2 linked regions of the Herpetosiphon gulosus genome follow. The protein of the gene in region 1 interacts with the protein of each later gene in a pairwise test. Links are inferred from orthologs where the notes say so. Each region holds a gene or a part of one and is shown on either strand. Other genes may lie near its edges.

Region 1 (10,560 bases):
CACCGCCCTTGCCCAACGAGCGCTCAGTGATTATTGCAGTGCGCGACCAAGGCATGGGCATTTCCGAAGAAGATTTGCCTAAGCTGTTCACGCGCTTTTTCCGTGTCGATAACTCAACCACCCGCAAAATTGGCGGTACAGGCTTAGGCTTGTCGATCACCAAAGCCTTAATCGAATTGCATGGCGGGCGAATTTGGGCCACTAGCACGCTTGGTCGTGGCACAACCTTTTGGGTAACCTTGCCAATTGCCACCGAGCTAGCCCGCCGAGGGTAACCATAGAACATAGGGCAAAGAGCATAGATATAATGGTTCATTGGATTGACAACCAGTGCTCGTTCCCTCACCCCCAGCCCCTCGCCCACTGCGGCGGGCGAGGGGAGCACTCCTGGAGCGGTTCCCCCTCGCCTCGCGTGCGGGAGAGGGGGCTAGGGGGTGAGGGCATGCTGGCCGTTGCTAACCCAATAAACCATTACACATAGAGCATAGAGCATAAGGAGTAGGCTATTGGCTTTGAGCTATCGGAGATTGGTTGGAAAGTCAATAGTCAATAGCCTACTCCCTTTGTGGTTCTTTGTGTCCTTCGTGGATCACGATAAAAAGTGCTTACGAAGCCACAACTACCTGTGGCTCAGCATGAGCTTCGATCATGTGGGCAGATTGGGGATCGCGCACGGCAAAACGTAGAATCAGCCACGTTAGCAAACCGCCAGCTGCCGCTAGCGCAAACGTGTAATTGTAGCCCGCTGAATCAGCCAACCAACCGCCAATCAACGGTGCGACTAAAGTTGCTGGAGCAGTCAAGGTGTTGGCTAAACCAATGTAGCTTGGCCGCTCAGCAAGGCTGCCGAACTCTAAAGTCATAGCCATGGCCATCGTCCAAAAGGCAACGTTGGCCACCCCAGCAATCGCAAAAATTAAATAAAACCAACCCAAAGCTGGTGCTAACCACGCACCCATGCCTGCAACTAAGGCTAACAATGCTCCAACTTCCATTACCCGCCGATAGCCAATCCGATCGCCAAGCCAGCCCATGATTGGGTTGGCAACCGTTTGGATGATTAAATAGAGCGCGGTCATAATGCCAGCAGTCTGATCATCAAGCCCGAAGCGTTGCACTGCATATACTGTGAAAAATGCCGTCGCCATCAAGCCAAGCTGCGAGATAATCCGCGAGGCCAAAAACCAGCGAAAATTACGATCGCGCTTGAGAATATTGGCGATGCTGGCCCAAAAATCACGTTGGCTGCCATGGGTATGTTCTGGCTCGCGGCTTGGTTCTTTAGTCCAAGCCAAAAACGACCACGAAATAAACATCGCCACACCTGAAACCCCAAAACAGACCACGAAATCAAGCGGCGAGGGTAATTTATCCAAAATAACCCCAGCAGCGACCGCCCCAACGCTGGCGAGCAAATTGGCAGCGGCTGATTGCACCCCAAAGAACGTACCACGCCAGCGATGCGGCATAATTTTGCCGATCATGGTTTGCCAAGCGGTCGCGGTTACGCCACCGCCCAAGCCCTGCCAAATCAACAAAATATAGGCCAGCCACAAGGCTAATTCGCGGCCTAAATCAGCAGCAAACCAGGCAATCAAGGCTAAACCAAAAAAGGGCAAGCGCTCGTTGATCGTCATGAGCAGCACCATGGGTTTGTAACGCCGCAACGAAGCAACGCGCCGAGCAGTTAATAATTGGGGTAACTGCCAACCAACCGAGTGAATTGCCGAAACCAAGCCAATCAAGGTGGCCGAATCGGTCAAGGTATGCATAAATAGCGGAATAACCGTCACAAACGAGGCGATGCCCGTGGCCGCCCCAAAAAATGCCCCATCGGCCACATTCACGACCACATTATGCCGCACGTTGGCGTTGATGTCCTGCTGCTCCATAACCTGCCTAGCTTTGCTTGCAAAAACCATGATATGCCAATATGCGCATTATAATCGTTCCGAGAACGTTTCCATCAGCCCAATGAATGATGCTTTCTTAGGGCATAGGCCAACGTTAACGCCTGTCTAGATTATGATGATCACCACCCCTCCGCCCCGCCTCAAGGCGGGGAACGCAGGGTGTTTTCATCCCCCTGCACCCCCTAAAGGACGATTTTGGGTAAGCAGCCATATGCGAGAGCTTTTGCGAATTCCATTTTAAGCAGAGCCTGAAAAATAAACTAATTGCGCACATCTGTTCACAAAATACAACGATTAAGCTATGATGCTAAGCAATTGATTTTAGGTTGAGGTGGGTGATGCAAGCATTGACGGTTATCAAAGGCTTATTGGCTTACAACGCCGATTTTGATCAACGGATTTGGAGTAGTATTGAGGGCTTGAGTGACGAACAATTTTGCGCTGATTACCCCTATTCGCAGGGTTCGTTGCGCAATCATTTGGTGCATATCGCCAGCGTCGAACGAGCATGGCTTACAGGTTTGCAAACAGGTGAGCGGCCAAAACATCTTGATCCGCTGGAATATCCAACGATTGCCAGCGTGCGCGACGTGTTTAATCAGATGCGCAGCCAAGTAACCACCTATGTCGATCAATTGAGCGATGAGCAATTGGCCGACGTATTGCCAGGCATGAATTTGGCCCACTGGCAGGTTTTAGTCCAACTTGCCAATCATGCAACCGATCATCGGGCACAAATCTTGCGAATATTGCATGATTATGGCCAAAAAACCTTCGATCAAGATATTGTGTTGCATTTTTGGGGACGTTAATTCGTGGTATGCTAACCAACGTTCTCAGCCTATAAACCCATAGAGGAGGCCACGTTGGGCACGCGAATTGCAAGCGCTTTGGTATTAGCTCCAGTCGTATTGATCATTGTGTGGTTGGGCGGTTGGTGGACAACGGGCCTAATTGCCGTCGCAGTCGTGATCGGCATCTATGAAATTCAGCGGATTTTGCGAGTTGGTGGCTATCATCCACGTTTGCCATTAGCGATTGGCCTTGGTTTGGCCTTTGTGGCTGCGGCAGTAGCTCAACCACAAACCAACGTTAATTTAACCGGAGCCGTCGTGACCTTGGGCGCGATGGCTAGTTTGATCTATGAAATTAGTCGGCGGGAACGCACAGGCGCTCTTGATGCTTGGGCAGCCAGTTTGGGCAGCGCAATTTATGCTGGCGCAATGCTTAGCCATTTTGTTTTGCTGCGTGCTGCAACCAGCCCAACCCTCAGTGGCGGCCCGCTCAGCTCGCTCAATATTGAAACGGGTGCTGCTTGGATCTATGCCACCTTCGCCGTGACTTGGGCCTCAGATACTGGAGCCTATTTTGCAGGCCGCACCTTTGGTAAACATAAGCTGGCTCCAGTGCTTAGCCCCAAAAAAACTTGGGAAGGCTTTGTGGGCGGTACAATCGCCTCAATTGCTGCCGGAATTGGGATTGTGGCACTCTTAGGTATGCCATTAACCCTCGTTCAAGCAATTATTCTGGGGGTGATTGGGGCGGGTGGTGGCACGCTCGGCGATTTGGCTGAATCGTTGTTAAAACGCCAAGCAGGAGTCAAAGATTCTGGCAATCTGATTCCTGGCCATGGCGGCTTGCTTGATCGGGTTGATTCGCTGCTGTTCACTGCGCCGTTGGTCTACTATGTGTTGGTGGCTTGGCTCTAAATCGTTGGCTGAGCAACTGCTACGTTAACCCTGCTGCTTTTTGGGAGTAGGGTTTTTAAATTCGCTTTACTGGCCCATGATCAATCGTGCCGTTTCAATGGAACAAACTGTCAATGAGTTGCAACCTTCGATCAAGTGCTGAAAGTATTGGTTGCCGATCATTCTTTTTATATCTTGATGGGCTGTTCGAGCGCTTCGATAAGGTTACGACTGGTACGTTAGCGCGTTGGGATGCTACAACCTTGGTGCGACTCTTCGTTGGGTGTGGCAGCACTTAGCTTTGTCCCGCCCGAAACTACAACATATTTGTTCTATTTGCCGCAGGTTGCGCGCTAAATAAGACGTTGATTAATCGCTGTTGAGGCTACCCAAGTGGGTTTGATTGATGTCACTTGATCAAACCCACTTGGGGTTTAACCTACTAGCTGCGATTATGCAGAAACCTCGACATAATGTTTTACACCTTTAATCCACAGCTTATTCACGTAGTTATCCACAAACAGCTATGGTATAATACAAAGACTAAGCGGGAGCCAGCAAAACGGGCTTTTTTACCTCAAATTCTGAGTACACTACACGCTCCCTTGACACACCAAGCTGAGAATAAGCGTTTTCTCTACCATAGCGATGGCCTAAAAACCACCTTTTGCACTCAATTTGTGTAAAGCATTTTTTGCTCTTTTGCCGCCAGTTTGTGGGCGGCTTTCGCTATGGGCAACTCTAGCCATAGAAGAGGTTTGTTATGAAAGATTTTGTCCATCTTCACGTTCACTCGGAGTATAGCTTGCTTGATGGCTATGCCACAACCAAGGCCATTGCCGAACGTGCGGCTGAACTTCAGATGGACAGCATCGCCATAACCGACCACGGTGTGATGTATGGCGCGATGGAGTTTTATGCCAACGCCAAAAAAGCCAATGTCAAGCCGATTATTGGTATGGAAGCCTATATCGCCCCCAACTCGATTAAAGATCCCATGGTCAAGGGCGGCAAAAATTATTATCACTTGCTGTTGATCGCTCAAAATGAGGTTGGGTATCGCAATTTGGTGAAATTGACCTCGCGCTCACATCTCGATGGTATGGGCAAAGGCATTTTTGCGCGGCCACGGATCGATCGCCAGTTGCTTGAGCAGTATCACGAAGGCTTGATCGTCACATCGTCGTGTATCGCGGGCGAAGTGATTCAGCAAGTTCAAGCTAAACAACGCCAAAAAGCCATCGAAACGGTGGCATGGTTCCGCGATTTATTCGGGCCTGAGAATTATTTCATCGAATTGCAACTGCACAACAATACCCCCGAACTGGTCGAAATTAACGAAGAGTTGGTGCGAATCGCCAATGAAATGCATGTGCCTTTGGTGGCGACCAACGATACTCACTTTGTGCGCCGTGAAGATCTCGATACCCATTCGCGGGTGATGGCGATGGGCTTCAACTTGACGCTGCAAGAGTTGTGCTCGAAAAATTATCAAATGGACGAAACCTACCACATTATGTCGGGCGATGAAATGTGGGATCGCTACAAGATCTATGGCACGGCTCCGATGGAAAATACCCGCCGGATCGCCGATATGTGTAACCTGAAACTCGATTTCGGGCGGGTCGAATTGCCCGAATTTGATATTCCTGAAGGCCACGATGCTGCTTCGTACTTGCGGCTGATTTGCGAAGAAGGCTTGATCAAGCGCTGTAATGGCAATCCCACTGAGGAATATGTGCAGCGCCTGAGTTATGAACTTGACGTAATCAATCAAACTGGCTTTCCGGATTATATGTTGATCGTTTGGGATTACGTTAAATTTGCCCGCTCAAATGGGATTCCATGTCTGCCCCGGGGTTCGGCAGGTGCTTCGTTGGTGCTTTACTGCTTAGGCATTACCGATGTTGATCCGGTGCAGAACAAGCTGCTGTTCGAACGCTTTCTCTCGCCCGAACGCTTGGAAATGCCCGATATCGACACCGACTTTGCCGATGCGCGGCGTGGCGAAATTCTCGATTATATTGCAACTAAATATGGCCGTGAAAATGTGGCCCAAATTATCACCTATGGCACGCTAGGCGCAAAAGCAGCCTTGCGCGATATGGGCCGCGTGCTTGATATTCCGCTCAGTGAGGTTGATCGAGTTGCCAAATTAATTCCTACCTTGCCTGTGGGCATGACGATCGCCAAATCGCTGGATAAAGTACCCGAACTGAAGCAAATTTATGATACCGACCCCAAATTGCGCGAATTGATGGATTGGGCACGTAAAGTTGAAGGGCGCATGAAGAGCGTCGGAACTCATGCCTGTGGGGTCGTCGTTAGTCGCCATCCGCTCGAAAACATGGTGCCATTGCAACGCACCACCAAAGATGAACATGGGGTAATGGCCGCTTTTGAAGGACCGACGCTGGCCAAAATGGGCTTGCTCAAAATGGATATTTTGGGCTTGACCAACCTGTCGGTGGCCGCCGAAGCCTTGCAACTAATCGAGCAAACCACCGGCCAAACCATGTGGCTCTCGGATATTCCGCTTGATGATAAGAAAACCTTTGAAGCGCTTGGTCGCGGTGAGACCGTCGATGTCTTCCAGCTTGAATCGGCGGGCATGACTCGTTACCTCGTGCAACTCAAGCCCACCCGGGTCGATGATTTGTACGGTATGGTGGCGCTCTATCGGCCAGGCCCGCTGGAACAAATTCCAGTCTACATTCACAACAAAAATAATCCTCACGCGATCAAATATATTCACCCGATTCTCAAGCCAATTCTTGAAGATACCTACGGGGTTATCGTTTATCAAGAACAAATTATGCAATTGCTCCAAGCAGTTGCCGAATATACGCTTGGTGAAGCCTATATCGTGATTAAGGCTATCAGCAAGAAAAACAAAGAACTGATGGCGGAAAACTCGGTGCGGTTTAAAGAAGGGTGTTTACGCAAAGGCCTAACCCAAGCCCAAGCCGATGAACTGTGGGAACTGATTCTGCCATTTGCTGGCTATTCATTCAACCGTCCGCACTCGACACTTTACGGTTTGCTCTCATATCAAACGGCTTGGCTCAAAAATAATTATCCCACCGAATATATGACTGCAACGCTCTCAGCCGCTTCGGGCGAGATCGACGAAGTTGCCAAGAGCGTGGCCGAAGCCTCGCGCTTGGGCGTGGCCGTCTCGCCGCCCGATGTCAATGGTAGCAAAGAAGGCTTTACGATTGTTGATATTGCTGGCGAACTGCCCGAAGGCATCAAATACAATCGTGGAATTCGCTTTGGCCTGAGTGCAATTCGCAACGTTGGGATTGGCCCGATTCAGGCCATTTTGAAAGTTCGCGACGAAAGCGGCCCATTCAGCAGCATCGAAGACTTTTGTGCGCGGGTTGATCGCGGGGTGCTCAACAAGCGCGTGATGGAAAGTTTGGTCAAGTGTGGTGCGATGGATTCGTTGCCTGGCACACGTCACCAGAAACTTGCGATTCTTGATCGGGCGATTAGTGCTGGCCATGAAACCCAAAAAGCCCGTGAAGCAGGCCAAAATAGCCTGTTTGATATGCTGGGCGGCGGCGAACAAACCAGCACTCCGACGATCGCACCAATTCCCTTCCCTCCAGCCACAACTGGCCTCGAAATGCAGCGCGAATTGCTGAACTGGGAAAAAGAGCTATTGGGAATGTATATCTCTGCGCATCCCATGGCTCAAGCCTTAGCCAATGCCCCGCACGATCCTGGCCGGATCAGCCTTGGCATGATCGATAAAAAGCATATTGGTACAACCATCCGCTTGATTGGCATGATTAACAATACCAAGCGCATCCAAACCAAAAAAGGCGATTCGATGATGGTGGGCAAGGTCGAGGATCTTGAGGGCGAAATTGAATTTGTGGCCTTTCCGCGAACCTTGGAGCAATATGCCGAGCTGTTGGTTGATGATGCGATTGTGCAAATTACGGCCAAGGTTGATAATCGCCGCGACGAAATGCAGTTGATGCTTGAATCGGTTACGGCTTTCAAGGTTGAACAAACGAATAATAAGGCTGTGCCTACGGCTACGGTGGCGGTACGGCGTTCGGTTGGCGCAGTTGAGGCTATGCCCGAGTATCTTGATGATGGCGCACCAATGCCAGAGGAACCATTCAATGAAGATGTGTATGTTGAGGTACGTCCAGCTATGAGCACACCCAGCGTTAATTCAGCCCCAGCGAATGGCAATGGCTATGCTGCAAGTAATGGCAATGGCAACGGGCATTATCCCAATGGCAACGGCCACGGCGAAGCCACCCCAGCCGCAGTTACCATTGTGCCACGGCCACGACGTAAAGTCAGTGTTGCGCCAACTGCAGCGCCTGAAGATAGCAGCAACGTAGCGATTGCAAGTGGGCCGCGTTATCATCTGCACATTTATTTGCCACGCTCAGGCAACACCGAAACTGATATTCGGCGCATGCAAGAGATTGATCGGGTGTTACGCGGCTACGAAGGCGATCAACCAATTACGATCTATTTGCCGAATCCGATGGGTCAAGTGATGTTAGAGCCAAGCTATCGCATCAATCCCCAAGAGGGCTTATTGAGTAACCTCTATTCAATGCTCGGCCAAGAGAGCGCCGTGCTCGAACAACTCTAAAAACCAACCAATGACCATATTTGGAGGGTCGAATGGGTGTTTACCATTTTATGGGTGTAGGACGTTCGGTTGGAGCAGTAACTTGCGCAGTTGATTATATTGAAAAAGCTCTGCAAATGAGTGCCAAACCCAATCCACCAGAATCGATTCAACGTTTGTTTAAAAATAGTGGCGGGATTAATCATTCGGAAAAAAACGCAGGCTACATTGAAGCATTAGTTTTATTCTCTAGTCCTGAAGTTGTTGAACGAAAATTGAATGCATTTGACTATATAGGTAACGCTTCACCAGGTGATGTTCGTACTGAAATAGAGCGAGTATTATTGACAAAATGGAAAAATTTTGACCCTAAGAAAAAACGCAAGCTTTATTGGTGTAAGTTAAATATAAATAATTTCCAAGAATGCCTTAAAAGAGTGATAAGAGTTACCTATCATTTTTCAGCTCCTAATCGGCAAGGAAAAGAAATTTGGTGTAATCTTACCGGAGGGGCAAATGTAATAAATTTGGCATTAATGTCAATGGCTCAACTTACGAATAAATCAAATAAACAATATATTATTACTCAAGGTAAAGAACATGAAAAGTTTATTAGCGTTCCAGATGTTATAGATATAAATCCAAATACTGATAATTACTTTAATGTACTGCCGTTTATACAAACATCTATAGATAAAATTAATATATATAAAATATTAGAACTATTAAAAGCGAATCCATTGACAACAAATGATTTATATTCCAGATATAAAAACTTCAATGATAATCTTGACTTAAGATCATTTATACAAACACATATGACTAAAATATATGGGCAAGGATATACAAATCGAGATCGTCAAACAGATATTAATAGCATCACACGAGAAGGGTTAGATTTTTTAGAGCAAATGGATAATCTTATTATTGACTGTCATATGCCTAGTCTTTATGATGATCCTACTTTTGATGAAGATTCTAAAGCTTGGCTTGAGCAATCGACGATATAGTCAAAGATTGCAGCACGGGCGATCAAGAATTCGATCGCCCGTGCTGTGTTGTAGCCTATGGATAGGGATGCTGAGTTGGTTCGGGGCGGGGCGTGCGGGTTGGCTGTGGCTGCGGATAGGGGTTGGCCGTCGGTTCAGGGCGGGGCGTGCGGGTTGGCTGTGGCTGCGGATAGGGGTTGGCCGTCGGTTGCGGCTGTGGTGTACGGGTTGGCTGTGGCTGTGGATAGGGATTGGCAGTTGGCTCTGGCCGTGGCGTGCGGGTTGGCTCCGATTGTTCGGTTGGTTCTGGTTGCTCGGTCGGTTCTGACTGTGGTGTCTGAGTTGATTCTGGTTGCGTTCCAGTTGTTGGTTGAACGCCAGCTGTTGGCTGAATTACAAGCGTTGGCTGTGTACCAACGGTTGGCTGGGGATAAGGATTGACTGGTGGGATGCTGGTTGCAGTTGGCGCTAGCCGTGGCGTTAATGTTGGTTCAGGCCGTGGCGTGCGGGTTGCAACCACGGTTTGGCTTGGAGTTGCTGGCACAGGTGAGGCGATTTTAGTTGGTTGAGGCCGTGGTGTGCTGGTCGCAACAACAACCATAGTTTTAGTGGGCTGAGGGTAGGCATCTGGACGGGTGGGACTTGCCACTGCGGTAGCAGTTTTGGTTTTCGTTGGCTCTAGTCGGGGTGTGCGGGTGGCTGAAGCGATCAAAGCAGTTGCCGTAGCTTGTGGTGCAGGATAATTGCTGGAATTCTGAGTTTGTTGGATTGTTTGGCTACAACCTGCGATTAACAATAATCCCACACTGTTTGCAAATAGAGTTAATTGCTTGCTTGAGATCGATCGAAAGCTGAACATTGAATACTCCTTCACCAAAATAGGATTGCTATTGAGAGAAACGAAGTATTCGATTAATCGATATGTCAATTGAGTGGTTCTTTAATCCTATATTGACGATATTTAATTATTACCACTCGTACAAAAATCGAAAATGCTTATTTAATCTTGAGTACTATTTTTATAGCTAGAGCAGCGAGATCAATATGCAATCTGGCTGCTCTAGAATTTAACTAAAGCGTTGGAGTTGGCGTTTTTGTTGCTTCAGGCGTGCGCGTTGCTAGTGGAGTACGAGTAGCAAGTGGGGTAGGCCAAGGTGTCCGAGTAGCTTCAGGCGTGCGTGTCATCGGCACACGAGTGGCTTCGGGTGTCCGCGTTGCTAGTGGAGTACGAGTAGCAAGTGGGGTAGACCAAGGTGTGCGGGTAGCTTCGGGTGTACGTGTTGCTAATGGCGTGCGGGTTGCAAGTGGGGTCGGCCAAGGCGTGCGGGTAACTTCGGGCGTGCGGGTGATCGGCACGCGGGTTG
Region 2 (9,160 bases), 110 kb from region 1 along the record:
GGCCTGGCAACGTAGCCCATTGGTGTTATGCACAGGCGGACTTGGCCCAACTGCCGACGATCTGACGCGCGAAGCCGTGGCCCAAGCAACTCAACGGCCCTTGGAATTCCACCAAGATCTGTTCGATGGCATCGCTGCTCGCTTTCGTTCGTTTGGCCGCACAATGAGCGAGAGCAACCGCCAGCAAGCCTTTGTGCCGATGGGCGCTCGACCAGTGCCCAACGCTCGGGGCACAGCACCCTCATTCATCATCGATGAAGGCTCACGGGCGCTGATGGTGTTTCCAGGCGTGCCCAGCGAGATGAAGTTTTTGGTTGAAACTGAGTTGCTGCCATTTTTGCGCAACGAGCGCGAGCTAAAATCAGTCTTGTTGGTGCGCTCGATTTGGCTCAGCGGCACAAGCGAGGCCGAGGCTGGCGAAATTATTGCCGATTTGATGCAAGCATCCTATCCAACGGTTGGCATTTCGGCCAAAGCCGCCCAATACGAAGTGCGAATCTCGGCTCAAGGCGAAGATCCAGCCCAAGTTGAGGCTGATATTGAGGCTTGTGCGGCAGAAGTGGAGCGGCGGCTTGAGCGCTTTTTGATGGATCGTGATGGCTTGGCGGCACATGTACTGCGGCGTTTGACCAATCGTTCGGCTAGTGTGGCAATTTATGAAGGCTTACGCGGTGCACCAATCTACAATGCTTTGCGTTCAGCCAAACCAGATCTAGTTCAAGCCTTGCGTGGCGTGACGATTCATCCGCTCGATCAAGCGGTTGATCGCGATGCTGCTGAATCGTTGGCAATTGCTGGGGCCAACACTGTGCGCAACAATTGGCAGGCCAGCTATGGAATTGCCGCTGTGCCAGCTCAAGTTGGAGCCGATGGCTTTACCGATGTCTGCATTGTGCTGGTTGGCAAAGATTTGCAACGTAGCTTTACCCGCCGAGTTGAATTAAAAAGTGACGATGCTTTGGGCTTTATCGCCACTGCTGCGCTTGATCTCATTCGACGCAGCTTGGAAGCATAGCACGAGGGGGAAACGTGGCAGGCGAACGATTTCAGCCATTGCGAGCATTACAAAACGCCCTGCGAATTGTTTGGAGCGACCGTATGTGGTTGCCCAAAGTTGCGCTTGGTGGCTTGCTTGGTTCAAGCATGTTTGGGGTAATTTGGCCTCAAGGCTTGGTAATTGAGCATCTTGATAATAGCTCGCGCGGTTATCGGCTGCCCTTGCCTGCGTGGCGACAATTTGGCGATAAAGCGGTGATGGGCTTGTTGGCAACCGTGATGGATTTTGTTTATTTTATTTTCCCGCAGCTGGTTGCCGCGACGTTTCTGTTTTGTGCGATTCTGCCGTTTATCGTGGGCGGCAACAACAGCATTGCCACTAGCGTAACATTGATAATTTTTGGCACGCTGTTTGGGGTTAGTTTCTTGGGCAGTTTCTCGCCAGTCAGCAAGCTTTTTTTTGCCCGCGATGGGGCCGTTGAAAAAGCCTTGGGACGAGCCAGTTTTCGGCGAGCGCTTGGCAGCAATGGCCGTTGGATCTATTTCAGTGCGCGGTTAGTGACCCTGCCAGTATATCTACCGGCACTGGGAGCTGGTTGGTGGCTCTGGCAATTGACCCATATTCCGGCAGTGGCGGTGTGGTGGCTGCTAGCAGCCTTATGGCTGTTGATGAGCTGTCTGTTTTGGGCTTGGTTGATTGTGGCTCAAGTCTATTTTGAGGCCGACCAAATTGTTGCAGATCGAGAGATCGAGCAGCGTTTAGCTGACCGTAAACGAGCTATCAGCTAGCAAACTTCCATCAACTAGGTGGTTGCTATGGAACGAGCACGGATTTTACGCTGGCGTTTAGAGCAGCAGATCGAGCGCATTCGCCAAACTGAGAGCGATCTGCATAGCCGTGCCACCGCCCGCATTGTGCGCCCATTAATCGAGCTGCAATTACCCCACTTTATGCAAGCCTTAGGCTCAGTTCAGCTAGAGCATTGCACCGAAATTCCCCATGCCAAAATTCAGGCTGATCGCTATTCGGTGATTGTACCAATCGTTGTGCGCGATCATCTCACCACCAAAGTTTTTGCGCTAAGGCCATTAATCGGCACATTTGTGATTGCGATTAACGCCAATACGATTGAATTTCGTTTGTTTTGCCGAGCGGTGCGCTATCGCAACCGCTTCGTTGGCGATGCCAAAACTGGCGAGTGGTTGGCTCCAGGCGAATATGTTGAAGAACATCACTTAGGTTCAGTCCAAGTCGATGTATCGCAACCCGAGCTAGCAGTCAAACAGCTTTTTGCGCAAGCCATGCCCCAAATTCCCCAGATTTTGCAATGGACTCAACGTGCTGCTAAAGCCCAACACCAGTATCGGTGGTATCAAGTTGGCCGAGGTTTGGCCTTCAATCTGGCCGTGCTGGGCTATATCGTGGCGTTATTGCTGATTTTATTGGGCAGTTTGGTGACCATGGCCAGTGCCTTTCCTTGATTGGTAAAGAACATAGAACAAAGCGCATAGAACATATGGGTCAGGATTCAGATATTAGGGGGTTGAGAGGATAAGGCTATTGGCTATCGGAATATAGTTCGTGGAATTCGTGCAATTCGTGGATTCAATCCAGTCTCTGATCGCTATGTTCTTTGTTCGATGCGCTATGTTCTAATCGGTGAGCATGCTATAATTGAGACTGATGTTTCAAAAGGGTTGAGTATAGATGTCGTCGCAAGCGTTATATCGAAAATGGCGGTCGCAGACCTTCGATGATTTGGTGGGCCAAAGCCATATTGTGCAAGCCTTGCGCAATGCCATTGCCGCCAATCGCATTGGCCATGCCTATTTATTTACTGGGCCGCGCGGGGTTGGCAAAACCAGTGCCGCACGGATTCTTTCCAAGGCGGTCAATTGTGAGCAAAACGATCCGCGTTTGCGGCCTTGTGGCGAGTGCAGCACCTGTCGCGCAATAGCCGAGGGTCGCGCTGTTGACGTGATTGAGATGGACGCTGCCTCGCATACCAGCGTTGATGATGCCCGCGAAATCATCGAAAAAGTCCAATTTCGCCCAACCCAATTTCGCAAAAAAGTTTATGTGATTGACGAAGTGCATATGTTGAGCACCGCTGCCTTCAATGCGTTGCTCAAAACCCTCGAAGAACCACCCGACCATGCTATGTTTATTTTAGCAACAACTGAATTTCATAAAGTGCCAGCGACGATTCTTTCACGCTGTCAGCGCTTTGTGTTCAATCGTCATACGATCGCCAACACGATTGCCCACCTCGAATGGGTCGCTGGCGAAGAAGGCGTTTTCCTTGAGCCTGGCGTGGCTGAGGCGGTGGCACGGGCGGCAACTGGCTCGATGCGCGATGCCATGAGCATTCTCGACCAGTTGATGGGCTATGGCGAACCGCAAATTCCCTTGAGTCGGGTGCAAAGTTTACTGGGGGCAACTGCCTCTCACGAGGTGGAAACCTTGGTAGCCGCCTTTGCCGCCGAAGATGTAGCCGCAGCATTAAGCGTGATCAACACGATTGCCGATCAAGGCGCTGATTTACGTCAGTTTACCCGCGATGTGGTGAGCTATTTACGAGGCCTGATGTTGCTTAAATCGGGTGGAGCCGCCGATTTGCTTGATGTTGGTCACGACGTTTTGGCTACGATGCAAAGCCATAGCCAACAGCTTGCCTTGGCGGCGATTTTGGCTTGGCTCAAAATTTTCAGCAGCCTCGATCATCAATTGCGTACCACGCCCTATGGTCAATTGCCCTTGGAAATGGCGGTCGTTGAAGCCTTGGTTGTGCCAGTACCAGTGGCGGTGACAGCACCCAGCCCAGTTCGTGGTACGGTGGCTCCAGCACCACGCCCGACTCCAGCCGTTGCACCACGCCCAGCCGAGCCAGCGCCAGTTCAACGTCAAACCCCAGCACCAAATGTTGTTGCTCCGCGCCAAGCTGAGCCAACAATTGTTGAGCAACCACCACCAGTTGTTGAACCAATCCCAGTGCCAGTTGCCGCCGTAGCAGTCCAACCAATGCCCGAAGCCGAGCAACATATCGTCTTGGCTGAATCGGAAATTTTGCTGGCTGAGGTTGAGGCGGTTTGGTTGCAAGTGATCGAAGATCTCAAGCCCTACAATCCGCGCTTGCAAGCGGTGCTCAAAAGCTGCGAACCATTGGCGCTCGAAGATAATACCTTGCTGATCGGCACGCCTTCGCCATTTCATACCAAACAACTCGACGACCAAACCCAACGGCGTTTGATCGAAGATTTACTGGCCAAAGCCGTGAATCGACAGATTTTTGTACGTGGCGAAGAAGCCAACCGCGATCAGCAAAATCGTGCCCGTGATGCTCGTCGCCAGCGCGAAGAGATCATGAAAGATCATGTGGTCAAGGCTGCCCGCAATATTTTCGATGCCCGCATTGTCGGGGTACAAGAGGATGGCAGCTGAACCAAGCCTACTTTGACATTTAGATTGAATTTCTTATACTTGCACTGCTTTAGGCTAGCACTATTCAACAAAGGAGTTTCATAATGGATCGCAAAATGCTCAATCAATTGCAACAAATGCAAAAGAAGTTGATGCAAGCTCAAGAAGATTTGGGCAAAACCTTGGTCGAAGGCAGCGCTGGCGGCGGCGTAATCGAAGTTAAGATGAACGGCCACCGCGAAATTCTCAGCATCGTTATCGCTCCAGAAGCGGTTGACCCCAACGAAATTGAAATGCTGCAAGACTTGCTGATGCTGGCAATTAACGATGCCTCAAAGAAGGCCGAAGAGCTTTCAAACGCCAAAATGGGGCCACTCACTGGCGGCTTGAATATTCCTGGCTTATTCTAAACGACTGTTTACCCCGACTCAGGGTGGTCGTGCGACCGCCCTGTTTTAACTTAACTGTGGAGCGTGTATTGTGGCATTTGGGTACGATACGATTACACCAGAACCAGTCGCAAAACTAATCGATGAATTTAATCGCTTGCCTGGAATTGGGCCAAAATCGGCCTCGCGCCTGGTTTTTTACCTGCTCCGCGCTAAACGTGAGCAATCTGAGCGCTTGGCCAACGCCATTATGGCCATGAAAGATAGCACGATCTTTTGTAATCGCTGCTTTAACATTACCGTCGAAGACCCTTGCCCAATTTGCACGAATGCCAATCGCAATGAGCGCCAAGTCTGTGTGGTCGAGGAGCCGCTCGATGTGGTGGCATTAGAGCGCACGGGTGAATTCAAAGGGCTGTATCATGTGCTGCACGGGGCAATCTCGCCAGTCGAAGGTATCAATCCTGAAGATTTGCGCATTCGTGAGTTGTTGGCTCGCTTGCGGGTTGAGCCAATCGAAGAAGTGATTCTCTCGACCAATCCCAATCTTGAGGGCGATGCAACGGCGGCCTATCTGGCACGCGAGATTATCCCCTTGGGCATTCGGGTAACGCGCTTGGCGCGGGGCTTGCCGATGGGCAGCGATCTCGAATATGCCGATGAAGTAACCTTGGGGCGAGCATTGCAAGGTCGTCGCGAAATGTAAGCCTGCCTTGCAGAGCGGGCGCGGTGTGGTATGATAGCTCAAACATCAGAACTCACTGCACAGTTTGTTGATAAGGAGCCACTATGGGGATGAAAGACATTTTGGCCAGCGCGATTGAAACCGTACCCGGTGTGAAATTGGCCGGAGTCGTGGGCACAGACGGGCTGGGCGTTGAAATGCTCCTCAACGATGTTGATGCAAACTTTAGCAAAGATATTGCTGAAGTGGAGCTGGGTGGCCTTGCTGCCGCCGCTGCGGGAGCCGCCTCGCGCTTAAAGGCTGGCCAGGTCCGTGATGTCGCGGTTGAGACCGATAATGCCACCTACTTGGCATCGCAAATCATCCCCGGCTACTTTGCTGTGTTGGCCGTCAATGGCGGTGGCAATCTTGGCCGCGCCCGCTTTGCGCTCAAACAATTGGTGGTTAAGCTCCAAGATACGCTGTAAACATCATAATCCTACGAGCGTTGCTTAAGCCTGCTGCTCGTAGGATTATTGTATTTAATGCTCAATCATGCAATTCGCTAGGTTGTAGAGCAATTTGTGGGCTTGGCAACAACGATTTTTGTTTGATAATCGTTTCCAACATTAGCAGCCAGAGCATCGATATCGCTGCAAATATCTCGATCACTGTCGATGTCTTGAAAATAATTAATATTATCAAGATTATAAAAAGCATTTGGAGCTTAGGCTTCTTCAAACTAGCCTGAAAGTAGATCATAAGTAAATAGATAATTGTTGGATAGATTGTAATAATATGATGAGTCCAAGAAAAAGGAGCAATCAAAAAGATGAGTGGCAGCGTTACAAAAACAATTTTCTCAAGCGCTTTGCGATCATTTTGATCAATGTATCGATAAACAACCAAGAAAGTAATAATGACTAAGGCGATACAAATGCCATAGGTCGCAGCTTTGGCGAATACTGGATAATTCATAACCTTGCTTGGATCTTGTTTGATCAAGATTTCAGCAAAAACTCCATTAACCCCTTTATTATCGAATAACGATACGTCGGTTAATCCCTCGGGATATTCACCATATCCTCCACTAGGCACAACATTCACAAGCCAATCGTTCCAGACAAAACTTGGAATAAATAACGTCGATCCAAGGGTTAGTAATATTAATAAGCTCGTTGTTGTAATTAATAATTTATATTTTTTATTAATCAAAAGAACAGGTAAAATAACAACTGGATACATTTTTAAAATAATTGCTAGCGCTAAAGCCAAACAGGCGATGGTTTGAAATGTATCTTTCAGCAGTATAAATATTAATAAAAATACTAGAACAATAACACTAACTTGACCACTATAGATATTTTCAATCAATGGGTAGGAATTATAGATGATAATCGTCAATAATAATGACTGAATTGATAGATATTTATAATTGAAAATCTTAATTAAAAGAAATATTGCTGCGATTATTGCAAGATGATTAATAATTGAATAAATAACTAGGGCATTTTTATACTCGAATAATGATAATGGATAGAATAATATAACACTTGGTGGTGGATAGAGAAATGGGAATATTTTCTTTTCAGTATTTGATTGTAGATAATTAAAATCATATGGCGAAACATGATGATTAAATAAGGCATCACTCGCCCAATAAAATGATGGGAAATCAATCGTTTTTTGCTCGCTAGTAATTTTTACGCCATATTCAAAAGTGAAATTAGCGATACTTAGCAGCGTAACAATGATTAATATCAGCTTGATCGACCACATGATTTTAGAATTCGGCGATTTAAGGCTCAGCATGGAGTTCAAGTCCTCATTAAACTATTGCCGCCGAGCACGGTTTTTAGCTGCACGTAGCCGCTCTAAGGGGTCAGTAATCTCATCAAGATTGACTGCTTTGGGTGGTGGCCCTTGGGTTGGGTTTGGTGCTGGCATACTCGGTTTGGGTGCTGGGTCAACCTTTGCAGGGATTGAAGGTGCTGCTTCTGGCTTGGGCTGGGCTACTGGCGGGGTATAATTGGCCCCAGGTTGATAGACTGGCGCATTTTTCGGGGTAATCGAGGCAGGCTCAGCCGCTGTTTGAGTTTGGCCCATTTTATTACGGGCACGCTGTTTGGCTGCTGCTAAATCGCCCATTGTTGGCGAAGGTGTGGCTTGACGACGACGCACTCCGGCCCAAGCTTGGCCTAATTGACCAAACCGCAAGCGTCGCACCGCAATATCGAGCAACAATAAAGCCAATGCGGCTAACAGCAAACTAAAGTGAATCGGTGTAGCCCGGGTCACTAAATCGAGTGAATGCTCAAAAACCTTAGTTGCATCAGTTAAAACGCGGCCTTGGCTACGTTGGGCAATCGTCGCCAGCAAATTGGGGTTGGCTTGGCCTTGGCGATATTCAGGCGAGTAGGGCACAATCACCCCTGCCGTTTCTTGAAATACCGCTTGGCCTTCGCGATTACGCCCACCTAATTGCAAAAAGTAGGTTCCCGCGCCCGGACTAGCAATTCGGCCTTGATAGATGCCAGCACTCACTTCAACCAAAGTCAAGCCCGATTGCACCCCACCATCGTTGACCACATTGCCATCAACCGTCAATCCAGTTAAGGGAGTATCATTGGCATCGCGGGCGTTTAAAATGATTTCCATCTCAGGGCCAACAAACGTTGTATTAACGCTAATCGTTTCATTGGAGATTACTGGCAGCGTCCAGCCAACAATTTGGGCCGCCAAGCGCTCGAATTGCTCCCAGCGTACTAAATTTGTACCCCATTTGCCTTTCATATCGCTCATCCAAGCAACTGAACGACCCAAGCCATATTGCCATTGGGCCAATAGCGGCGCATCTTCATCGGCCCACAAGACCATATTGGCATTTTGCTTGGGCATCGTACCGTTATAACCCAGCAGTTGTGGCCAATTGGCGGTATTCAGATCGGCCATAATCACGCTATCGCTACCAAGCAAGGGCAAGAAGGCTTTTTCGACAATATAGGGGGCCAGCGAAAGTTGGGCATCTTGCAGCACAATATCGGGCAACGATAATGCATCTTCAACCAGAAAGTGCCGCCCACCACCAGCCACCGCCACATTATTCAAAAAGCCAACATCGCCACCATTACCAATCGCAATTGTGCTGGTGGTAATGCCTAAACGCCGATGTTCATCGGTTAGGCGCACAGCATTTTCTTGTTGCTGCGAATCCGAGCCATCAGCCAGCAAAATAATGTGACGAATTGGCGCATTGCGGCCTTTGAGTACGTTGCCAGCAGCAACCAAACTATCGTGAACGTTGATCCCGCCGCCGCCAGTCACCCCACGGGCGATAATTTCGCTTTGGGCGACTTCGCGCTCTGAGCCAGCAACCGGCCCATATTGGTTTTGTACAGCGCTATCAAACGGCAAAACCGTAATTTCATCAAAATCGCGCAGCAATTGCACCACCCGCGCCGCGCCTTCAGAGGCCAAGGTTACTTTTTCGCGGCCACCAACCATTTCACCCATACTGCCCGAGATATCAAAGATCACCGCCACGCTAACTGGTGGGTATTTTTCACGATTACGCAATTGCATTTCTACGGGCAGCAATTCTTCGATTGGCGTGCTGGTGTAGCCGCCAATTCCAAAGCTATTTTCGCCGCCAAGCATCACAAAGCCGCGCCCAAGATCGCGCACAAAGGT

The links.
Region 2: the proteins of dnaE (region 1) and dnaX interact in binary tests that used the Escherichia coli proteins (3 or more experiments, as listed by UniProt). The link is inferred for Herpetosiphon gulosus from one-to-one orthologs.

Annotation. Positions count from the first base shown.
Region 1 is NZ_BAABRU010000002.1:193-10,752, reverse strand. Bases 4,054-8,428 are described here. They hold dnaE (DNA polymerase III subunit alpha), read left to right. Parts: upstream 4,054-4,364; coding sequence 4,365-8,228; downstream 8,229-8,428. Other genes in these bases: ABEB26_RS02070 (hypothetical protein), read left to right, coding at 8,261-8,428. Also shown: ABEB26_RS02100 (ATP-binding protein), read left to right, coding at 1-275; ABEB26_RS02095 (MFS transporter), read right to left, coding at 606-1,892; ABEB26_RS02090 (DinB family protein), read left to right, coding at 2,252-2,725; ABEB26_RS02085 (phosphatidate cytidylyltransferase), read left to right, coding at 2,780-3,622; ABEB26_RS02080 (hypothetical protein), read left to right, coding at 3,736-3,900; more of ABEB26_RS02070, read left to right, coding at 8,429-9,217; ABEB26_RS02065 (hypothetical protein), read right to left, coding at 9,273-10,055. UniProt on the Escherichia coli protein: DNA polymerase III is a complex, multichain enzyme responsible for most of the replicative synthesis in bacteria. This DNA polymerase also exhibits 3' to 5' exonuclease activity. The alpha chain is the DNA polymerase catalytic subunit.
Region 2 is NZ_BAABRU010000002.1:110,004-119,163, reverse strand. The notes cover bases 2,097-5,071. They hold dnaX (DNA polymerase III subunit gamma/tau), read left to right. Parts: upstream 2,097-2,704; coding sequence 2,705-4,438; downstream 4,439-5,071. Other genes in these bases: recR (recombination mediator RecR), read left to right, coding at 4,898-5,071; ABEB26_RS02550 (YbaB/EbfC family nucleoid-associated protein), read left to right, coding at 4,519-4,827; ABEB26_RS02560 (hypothetical protein), read left to right, coding at 2,097-2,478. In the rest of the region: ABEB26_RS02565 (DUF4013 domain-containing protein), read left to right, coding at 1,030-1,785; more of ABEB26_RS02560, read left to right, coding at 1,813-2,096; more of recR, read left to right, coding at 5,072-5,512; ABEB26_RS02540 (roadblock/LC7 domain-containing protein), read left to right, coding at 5,596-5,958; ABEB26_RS02535 (glycosyltransferase family 87 protein), read right to left, coding at 6,020-7,282; ABEB26_RS02530 (glutamine amidotransferase), read right to left, coding at 7,304-9,160. UniProt on the Escherichia coli protein: Part of the beta sliding clamp loading complex, which hydrolyzes ATP to load the beta clamp onto primed DNA to form the DNA replication pre-initiation complex.